2 linked regions of the Spartinivicinus poritis genome follow. The protein of the gene in region 2 interacts with the protein of the main gene of each other region in a pairwise test. Links are inferred from orthologs where the notes say so. Each region holds a gene or a part of one and is shown on either strand. Other genes may lie near its edges.

The links. The genes of interacting proteins can lie anywhere in the genome.
Region 1: the proteins of uvrA (region 2) and uvrB interact in binary tests that used the Escherichia coli proteins (3 or more experiments, as listed by UniProt). The link is inferred for Spartinivicinus poritis from one-to-one orthologs.

Annotation. Positions count from the first base shown.
Region 1 is NZ_JAPMOU010000015.1:124,602-128,202, reverse strand. What follows is about bases 1-2,931. They hold uvrB (excinuclease ABC subunit UvrB), read right to left. Parts: upstream 2,510-2,931; coding sequence 491-2,509; downstream 1-490. Other genes in these bases: ORQ98_RS13410 (pyridoxal phosphate-dependent aminotransferase), read left to right, coding at 2,706-2,931; tviB (Vi polysaccharide biosynthesis UDP-N-acetylglucosamine C-6 dehydrogenase TviB), read right to left, coding at 1-374. Outside these bases: more of ORQ98_RS13410, read left to right, coding at 2,932-3,601. UniProt on the Escherichia coli protein: The UvrABC repair system catalyzes the recognition and processing of DNA lesions. A damage recognition complex composed of 2 UvrA and 2 UvrB subunits scans DNA for abnormalities.
Region 2 is NZ_JAPMOU010000089.1:76-6,220, reverse strand. The notes cover bases 64-3,436. They hold uvrA (excinuclease ABC subunit UvrA), read right to left. Parts: upstream 3,117-3,436; coding sequence 264-3,116; downstream 64-263. Other genes in these bases: ORQ98_RS27960 (glycosyltransferase family 25 protein), read left to right, coding at 64-245. In the rest of the region: more of ORQ98_RS27960, read left to right, coding at 1-63; ORQ98_RS27950 (MFS transporter), read left to right, coding at 3,539-4,894; ssb (single-stranded DNA-binding protein), read left to right, coding at 4,916-5,530; ORQ98_RS27940 (hypothetical protein), read left to right, coding at 5,749-6,145. UniProt on the Escherichia coli protein: The UvrABC repair system catalyzes the recognition and processing of DNA lesions. UvrA is an ATPase and a DNA-binding protein. A damage recognition complex composed of 2 UvrA and 2 UvrB subunits scans DNA for abnormalities.

The DNA of each region.
Region 1 (3,601 bases), on a different replicon or contig from region 2:
GGGTAAACTGTTGATTCATAGATAACAATATCACCGTTGCTGATTACTTTAGCGAGCATTTCACTGGCTTTGGTTAAAGGAGTTAAATCAGGCTGCCGATAGGCATCAATTGGTGTAGGAACCGTCACAATATAAATAGAGCAGTCTTTCAAGTCAGCTACACTCGCTGTATAACTGAGTTTATCTACCGCTTTTAGCTCTGCTGAATCCACTTCTAAGGTTTTATCTACACCATCACACAGCTCAGCAACTCGCGTTTGATTAATATCAAAGCCTACTGTGTTATAGTGCTTGCCAAACTCCACAGCTAATGGCAAACCCACATAGCCTAAGCCAATTACTGCGATTTTCCGGTCTTTTAATCGCTGATCCATGTAGTCGTTTCTCCGCCTAAAATCTAACTCATTTATCAATTAAAGGTTAAAACTGTCGGCAAGTATAATCCTAGTAGGCACTAATGACTACGCAAGCAATCTCGACCAAGCCCCAACTATTGTAAGAGTGCATTTTGCTTTAACTGATTAATGTGATCACGTACCGATGCTGCTTCCTCAAACTCAAGGTTCTTGGCATGCTCATACATTTTCTCTTCAAGCTTGCTGATTTGCGCTAATAAACTCTCCGAGCTAGCGTGCTTCACTTGATACTGCGCTTCAGGCTCAGCAACTTTCTTCTGCTGCTTGCCCTTCTTACCTTTTTTCCCTGGAATAGTGGCACCTTCAAGGATATCTGCAACGGCTTTGATCACTCCTTTTGGCGTAATGCCATGCTGTTGATTATACGCCACCTGCTTTGCTCGGCGGCGTCCAGTTTCATCAATGGCACGTTGCATGGAGCCAGTAATCTTATCCGCATACAAAATCGCTTTACCGTGAATGTTGCGAGCCGCACGACCAATGGTTTGAATCAACGAGCGATCTGAGCGCAAGAAACCTTCTTTATCTGCATCCAAAATAGCCACCAAAGCGACTTCAGGCATATCCAGACCTTCTCTTAGCAGGTTAATACCCACCAACACATCAAATACCCCCAAGCGTAAGTCTCGAATAATTTCTACACGTTCAACCGTATCAATATCTGAGTGCAAGTAACGAACCTTAACCCCATGCTCAAGAAGAAATTCTGTTAAATCTTCTGCCATTCGTTTAGTTAAGGTAGTCACCAATACTCGCTGTTGCTGCTCTACATACACACTGATCTCAGACAGCAAGTCATCAATCTGGCTGGTTGCAGGTCGAACTTCTATTTCTGGATCAATCAAACCTGTTGGCCGAACCACCAGCTCTACTTGCTGACCCTGGTGTTCTATTTCATAAGGGCCTGGTGTTGCTGATACAAAGATCGTTTGTGGGCTTTTCAACTCCCACTCTTCAAACTTCATGGGACGATTGTCAAGGGCTGAAGGTAGTCGAAAGCCGTATTCTACCAGAGTTTCTTTCCGGGACCGGTCACCACGATACATGGCTCCCACTTGCGGCACGGTTACATGAGACTCATCAATTACTAACAAAGCATCATCGGGCAGGTAGTCAAAGAGGGTTGGTGGTGGTTCACCTGGAGTCCGACCAGAAAGATAGCGGGAGTAGTTTTCAATACCTGTGCAATAACCCAGCTCTATAATCATTTCTAAATCATAGCGAGTGCGTTGCTCTAAGCGCTGAGCTTCAACCAGCTTATTGTTATTTCGAAGCTGCTCCAGCCGCTCTTTTAATTCAACTTTTATTTCTTCAACAGCATCCAACAATTTTTGTCTTGGTGTCACATAGTGGGACTTAGGGAAAATGGTGACTCGGGGAAGTTTCTGAGTAACAGCGCCAGTCAATGGATCAAAATAAGCCAGTTGGTCAATCTCTTCATCAAATAGCTCAACTCGAATGGCCTCCTGTTCAGAGTCTGCTGGAAAAATATCAATAACATCACCGCGTACTCGATAAGTTCCCCTTCGTAACTCAAGATCATTACGAGTATATTGCAGCTCTGCCAGTCGCCTTAGAATGGTACGCTGGTCAACTGTATCACCTCGATCAAGGTGCATCACCATTTTCAAATAAGATTCTGGATCACCCAAACCATAGATTGCTGAAACAGTAGCCACTATGATGGTATCAGACCTTTCTAGTAAGGCCTTTGTTGCCGAAAGGCGCATCTGCTCAATGTGGTCATTGATTGAAGCGTCTTTTTCAATATAGGTATCAGAGGTAGGTACATAAGCTTCTGGCTGGTAATAGTCATAATAAGAAACAAAGTACTCAACAGAATTATTAGGAAAAAAACTTTTGAATTCGCCGTACAATTGGGCAGCTAGCGTCTTATTATGTGCCATCACCAACGTGGGACGCTGAAGCTGCTCAATCACTTTGGCTACTGAGTAGGTTTTGCCTGACCCAGTAACCCCTAATAAAGTTTGTGAAGCCAGGCCAGCATTCACCCCTTTTACAACAGCCTTAATCGCGGAGCCTTGATCACCTGCCGGCTGAAACGTTGAAACAACTTGAAATTGCTTTGTCATGGTTCCTGAAGCCTGCTTCATCTAGTATGATGGATGAGCAAAAGATCTAAAAAGCCAGTTAATACCAATCCAATATATTGGGACTATTTTTGACTGGCAATTACCCCGAAGCGTAAACATTTTTTACGAGTGGGTATACAGGCTAGCCTGAGCAAATCAAATAGTAAACACATAAACCGATTTAAGAGGAATCAAGGTGGACGTGCAGCTCTCCCTTCGTGTCAGTGCCATCAAACCTTCCCCCACATTAGCCGTCACCAGCCGTGCAGCCGCACTACGTGCTGAAGGTAAAGATATTATCGGCCTAGGTGCTGGTGAGCCTGATTTTGACACCCCCAAACACATTAAAGATGCCGCGATTGCAGCCATTAGTGCTGGTCAAACAAAATATACCGCCGTAGATGGTACAGCCGAGCTGAAGCAAGCCATTATCAATAAACTGTCCAATGATAATCAGCTTATCTATCAGCCAAACCAGATTCTGGTTTCCTCTGGTGGCAAACAAAGCTTTTTCAACTTAGCTTTAGCCCTGTTAAACCCTGGTGATGAAGTGATTATCCCTGCTCCCTACTGGGTTTCTTATCCAGATATGGTAAAGATCGCAGAGGCCAGGCCCATCATTATCTCTACCCTGGAGGAAAACCGGTTTAAGCTCACTGCTGAACAACTATCAGCTGCTATTACAGATAAAACCCGGCTGGTTGTTTTGAATAGCCCCTCAAACCCCACCGGTGTCGCCTATACCAAAGCTGACTTAGCTGCACTCGCTGAAGTACTTCAAGCCCATCCCAAGGTGTTGATCGCCACCGATGATATGTACGAAAAAATACTGTGGAGTGATGAGCCATTCTGCAATATTGTAAATGCAGCACCTGACTTATACCCTCGCACCATTGTACTTAATGGTGTTTCAAAGGCTTATTCCATGACTGGCTGGCGGATTGGTTACGCAGCAGGGCCAGCCAACCTCATTGCAGCCATGAAAAAAATCCAATCCCAAAGTACCTCCAACGCTTGCTCTATTTCACAAGCTGCTGCAACGGCTGCACTGAGCAATTCCCAAGCGTGCGTAAAAGAAATGGTTAAAGCCTT
Region 2 (6,145 bases):
CTCCTTATGACGGAACTGCAGTAGACCTTGTTTATAAGCGAAAGCTTGATTCTTATTTGGCTTTTCCTATGCTGACATCACAGTTACCTTATGACGTAGCTTCAAGTGATATTTCTACCCATCGTAATGATAATGTTGTATTCACCGATGACAGTTGGGAAGTCAATAAACGTTATCAATACTGGTCTGCATTAAAGAATTTTAAGTATACCTTGCTTAACCGATCCAACTGCGGTCCTCGTTAGAAACTAATGAAAAGCCTACTAGTTTAGTAGGCTTTTTTTGTTGCTATTATTGCTTAGCATTGGTTTTAAAAAACGCCCAGTATGGGATTTTTTAACCTTAGTAACTTCTTCTGGGGTGCCGGTAGCGATAATTTCACCGCCACCATCACCACCTTCTGGGCCTAAGTCGATAATCCAGTCTGCTGTTTTGATTACATCTAAATTATGCTCAATGACTACGATAGTGTTGCCATGGTCGCGTAGACGATGCAAGACAGTTAATAACTGTTTGATATCATGAAAATGTAGGCCGGTGGTGGGTTCGTCGAGAATATATAGGGTTTGGCCGGTATCCCGTTTAGATAGTTCTTTAGCCAGCTTAACCCGTTGTGCTTCACCACCAGAAAGGGTGGTGGCATTTTGCCCCAGGTGAATATAAGACAGCCCGACGTCCATTAAGGTTTGTAATTTCCGATTAACTGCTGGAATCGCTTCAAAAAATACCAAGGCTTCTTCAACAGTCATTTCTAGCACTTCATGAATGCTTTTGCCTTTGTATTTAACTTCCAGGGTTTCACGGTTATAGCGCTTGCCTTTACAGACATCACAAGGCACATAGACATCGGGTAGGAAGTGCATTTCTACTTTAATGACGCCATCACCCTGGCAGGCTTCGCAACGGCCGCCTTTTACGTTAAAGCTGAATCGACCCACTTTATAGCCCCGTGATCGAGCTTCTTGGGTACCAGCAAACAACTCACGAATAGCCGTAAAAATACCTGTATAAGTTGCGGGGTTGGAGCGGGGGGTGCGACCAATCGGGCTTTGGTCGATATCGATACATTTATCAAAGTGCTTTAAACCACTGACCCGTTTATAGGCTGCGGGGGTTAAAGTGGTGGCTTTATTTAATTCAGTAGCGGCGATTGGGTAAAGGGTGCCATTAATTAAGGTAGATTTACCGGAGCCTGACACTCCAGTCACACAAGTAAATAAGCCGAAGGGGATTTCTAAATTAACATTTTTTAAGTTATTGCCAGTGGCGCCAACTACTTTCAGCATTTTTTTGCTATCAACTGGTGTGCGTTGGCTGGGTACTTCAATTGCTTCTTTGCCAGATAAGTAGCGTCCTGTTAATGAAAAATTATTTTTCATTACTGTTGCTGGCGTGCCTTCAGCAATAATTTGCCCTCCGTGGATACCAGCACCAGGGCCAATATCAATCACATGATCGGCAGTGCGAATGGCATCTTCGTCATGTTCTACCACAATAACCGTATTACCTAAATCCCGCAGGCGGGTCAAGGTGTTGAGCAGGCGATCATTATCTCGTTGGTGTAGACCGATAGAAGGCTCATCCAGAATATACATAACCCCGACTAAACCAGCTCCAATTTGGCTAGCAAGGCGAATCCGCTGGGCTTCACCGCCGGATAAGGTTTCGGCGCTTCTATCCAGGGTTAAATAGTTAAGGCCTACGTTGACTAAGAAATGCAGTCGCTCGCGAATTTCTTTTAAAATTTTATCGGCAATTTCACCTTTACGGCCAGGTAGTGCTAACTGCTCAAAATAGGCTAAGGCATTACCTACCGGTAATTTAGATATATCTGGCAGGGTGTTTTCTTCAACATAAACATTCCGTGCGGCTTCTTTTAAGCGGCTACCATTGCAGTCTGGGCAAGGTTGGGTATTTAAATATTTGGCTAGTTCTTCCCGAACACTTTGCGAATCAGTATCACGATAGCGGCGCTCCATATTGGGTAAAATCCCTTCAAAACGGTGAGATTTTTTAATGGTCATGCCGCGGTCATTGACATAATTAAAATTAATATGCTCATCACCACTGCCATGTAAAATAACCTGGCGGTATTTTTTAGCCAGCTTATAAAAAGGCGTATCAATATCAAAGCCATAGTGCTTGGCAAGTGAGGTGAGCATTTGAAAGTAATACACATTTCGTCTATCCCAGCCGCGTATAGCACCTTCAGCCAGAGTGAGTTCATCACTGGTGATGACTTTGGTTTCATCAAAAAATTGTCGGGCACCTAATCCATCACAAGTGGGGCAAGCACCTGCTGGGTTGTTAAAGGAAAACAGGCGGGGCTCTAATTCATTAATACTGTATCCGCACTCGGGGCAGGCAAATCGTGCTGAAAAGATTAAATCATCCTGTTCGCCATCCATAAAAGCGACTTCAGCGACACCATCGGTTAGATGAACTGCAGTTTCGAATGATTCTGCCAGTCGCAATTGCAGATCATCCCGTACTTTAAATCGATCCACGACGACTTCAATGGTGTGTTTTTTGGTTTTGGCCAGCTTGGGTACATCATCTAAATCAGTCACAATCCCATCGACCCTGGCTCGCACAAACCCTTGGCTTTTCAGCTCATTAATAATATGCAGATGCTCCCCTTTGCGGTCTTTCACCACTGGTGCCAATAGCATCAGTTTGGTGCCTTCTGGTAGCGCTAATACTTGGTCAACCATTTGCGAAATAGTTTGTGCTTCTAGTGGTTGCTGGTGAGCTGGGCAGCGGGGGGTGCCTGCTCTGGCAAACAGTAGCCGGAGATAGTCGTATATTTCGGTGATCGTGCCTACGGTGGAGCGCGGGTTGTGAGAGGTTGATTTTTGCTCAATAGAAATCGCAGGTGATAAACCTTCAATATGGTCGACATCAGGCTTATCCATCATGGACAAAAACTGTCGGGCATAAGTGGATAGTGACTCCACATAACGCCGCTGACCTTCAGCATACAATGTATCGAAGGCTAACGAAGACTTGCCAGAGCCAGACAGGCCTGTGATAACAATTAACTTGTCGCGAGGTATTTCTAAGTTAATGTTCTTTAAGTTGTGAGTGCGGGCGCCACGAACCAGTATCTTATCCACAACAGCATCCCTTACGGTGGGTGAATGAAAAAGAGTCGATTATATATGAACAACTAAATAGATGCAGGACCCTGAAAGCTCCTGTCATGTTGGGTAATAAAATTTAGTGGCAGGATGTTCTTGTGTGTGCAGTGAAAGGTATTGAGAAAGAGGATAGAGAATATAAGTCTAGTGTTTAATATGGAATAACAGCCTCTTCTTCCTCCGCTCTTGAAGGGCTGTCCATAGCCCATCAAGAGCTAAAGCGACATCCCTGTCGCAGCTACAGAACAGCCTATTACCCCATATCCGCTAGCTTGTGTGACATATATGAACAACAGAAATTGCTGTGTTGCTTAGGGCTAACGCTTGAAGTAACAAACCTGATAAAATTTATTCTTTTTCAGTGAAGTGCGAATGAGGGTTCAATGAATTTGAGTGGCATGACACATCGTGAGCGGAAAGCCTCTTTGTGTCTGGCATCTATTTTTGCCATGAGAATGCTTGGCTTATTTATGGTGCTGCCTGTATTGGCAATTTATGGCACTGAGCTAATTGGAGCAACGCCTGCATTAATTGGGTTAGCCATAGGCGCTTATGGATTTACCCAGGCTTGCTTGCAAATTCCATTTGGCATGTGGTCGGATCGACTGGGAAGAAAGCCTGTCATCATTATCGGCTTACTACTATTTATTGCTGGTAGTGTATTAGCAGCCATGGCTAATGATATTTATCAAGTTATCTTTGGCCGTTGTTTGCAGGGGGCGGGTGCTATCGCCAGTACCATTATGGCAATGGCAGCGGATTTAACCCGAGAAGAACAGCGTACTAAAGCCATGGCGATGATAGGCATCAGTATTGGTTTAGCCTTTTGCTTGGCAATGGTATTGGGTCCATTGGTAACGGATATTTACGGCTTAAGTGGTTTATTTTACTTAACAGCGGCATTGTCTGTTGTGGCTCTGGCGTTGGTTTGGATATTGCCTACGCCAATAGAGCAAAAACGCCATCGAGAGGCCAATACCGTATTGGGCCAAATAGGCCAAGTGCTTCGAAATGGTAGTTTGCTACGACTCGATATTGGGGTATTTGCTTTACATTTTGTGCTGATGGGAGCGTTTGTTGTAGTACCTGTGATTTTAGAAGAGCAAGCTGGGCTGTCTCGCCATCAGCATTGGTGGGTATATTTAATTACCCTAGTGTTGTCTTTTATAGCGATGGTGCCGTTTATTATTGTGGGCGAAGCCAAGCGTAAGATGAAAGAAATAAAGCTGGGGGCTATTGTCCTGTTAGCAATGGCAGTGATATTGCTTTACTTCAACCAACAGTCTGTTATTGGTTTAGTAGTAAGCTTGTTTGCTTTCTTTATGGCGTTTAACTGGCTGGAGGCTTCGTTACCATCATTAGTAAGCAAAATTGCTCCAGCAGGTAGTCGTGGTACTGCTATGGGGGTGTTTTCTACCTCTCAGTTTTTAGGTGCGGCTATTGGTGCATCAAGCAGTGGTTGGGTATACCAAACCTGGGGTATGTTAGGATTAACTCTATTGGCGGTTAGTATTCTGGTATTATGGTGGGTTGCTTCAGTGACTATGCAGCAGCCGCCTTATTTGAACAGTATTATGCTGGATTTGACCCAGGTGAATAAGATGTCGTCACCTGCAGATTTATCCAACACATTGGCAGCAGTGAGGGGGGTGGAAGATGTGGTCGTCATCCCAGAAGAGCAAGCTGCTTATTTAAAGGTTGATAAAAAGGCTTTGGATACTCAGGCCTTGCAAGCATACGGTTTTGGCGTATAACGACAGATTGAGGAGAGAAACATGCGTGGTGTAAATAAAGTAATTTTAGTCGGTAATCTGGGGGCTGATCCAGAAGTCCGTTATATGCCTAACGGGAATGCAGTCACTAATATCAGCGTGGCTACCAGCGAGCAATGGAAAGACAAGCAAACTGGCCAACCACAAACCCGTACTGAATGGCACCGGGTGGTGTTGTTTGGAAAGATTGCTGAAATCGCAGGGCAATATTTGCGTAAAGGTTCTAAAGTCTATTTAGAAGGAAAACTACAAACCCGTAAATGGCAGGCACAAGATGGCCAAGATCGATACACGACAGAAATCGTGGTGGATATGAATGGTCAAATGCAAATGTTAGATGCCCGTCAAGACGGTAGTGCCCCAATGGGTAATCCAGGTTACGGTGCACCACAGCAACAACCTCAAGGCCAACCTGGCATGATGGGCCAGCAGCCACCACAAAACCAAGGTTATCAACAACCAGCTCAGCCACAACAAGGTGGAATGCCCAATAACAACTTTGGCGGTCAACCTGCACCGGCTCAACAACAAGCGCCAGCTCAACCTGCAAATAACCCAGCACCAAGCGGTGCACCAGCTGGTGGCTTTGATGATTTTGATGATGATATTCCGTTTTAACCCTGATAAGAATAATTATGTAAATTATTGGGTGGAGTAAATTAATAGATAACACTATTAAAATAAATGTTTATTGAAATAATTAACCCCTTTTTTTCTGTAAAGATAGAAAGGGGTTTTTTATTGCCTATTGGTTTTGTATTAAAAGTATTTCGTATATTATTAATTTTGTTAAGTTAGCAGTTGATGTGTTTTATAAAATGTAAGGCAGTGTCGTAGTGAAAGTAGTTAGTGTTAGTCATACAAGTGGTGATTTGATACCTCTGTTGCTAGATGAAAATGGGTTGCCTATTCCCACGCCAAATGAATTTGTTTTGAGTCGCAGAACGCTTAGTCATAACACTCTTACTAGAAACCTCAGAGAACTTTCAGTTTTTTATCGCTGGCTTAAAAAGATGAAAATTAATTTCGAAGATCGTATCTCTTCATTAAGCTTTTTTACCGAAGCTGAAGTTTGTGGGAGTATGGTTGAATCATTGAGAGTTGAGCAGGATACACCTGGTAAGTTAGGCCAGAAAGTGGTGTCCCCCCATACTTTCAATCATAGGCTTATGACTGTACGCCAATACCTAATGTGGTGTATTGATGTGTATATTGGCTCGTTGCCTGTTGCTA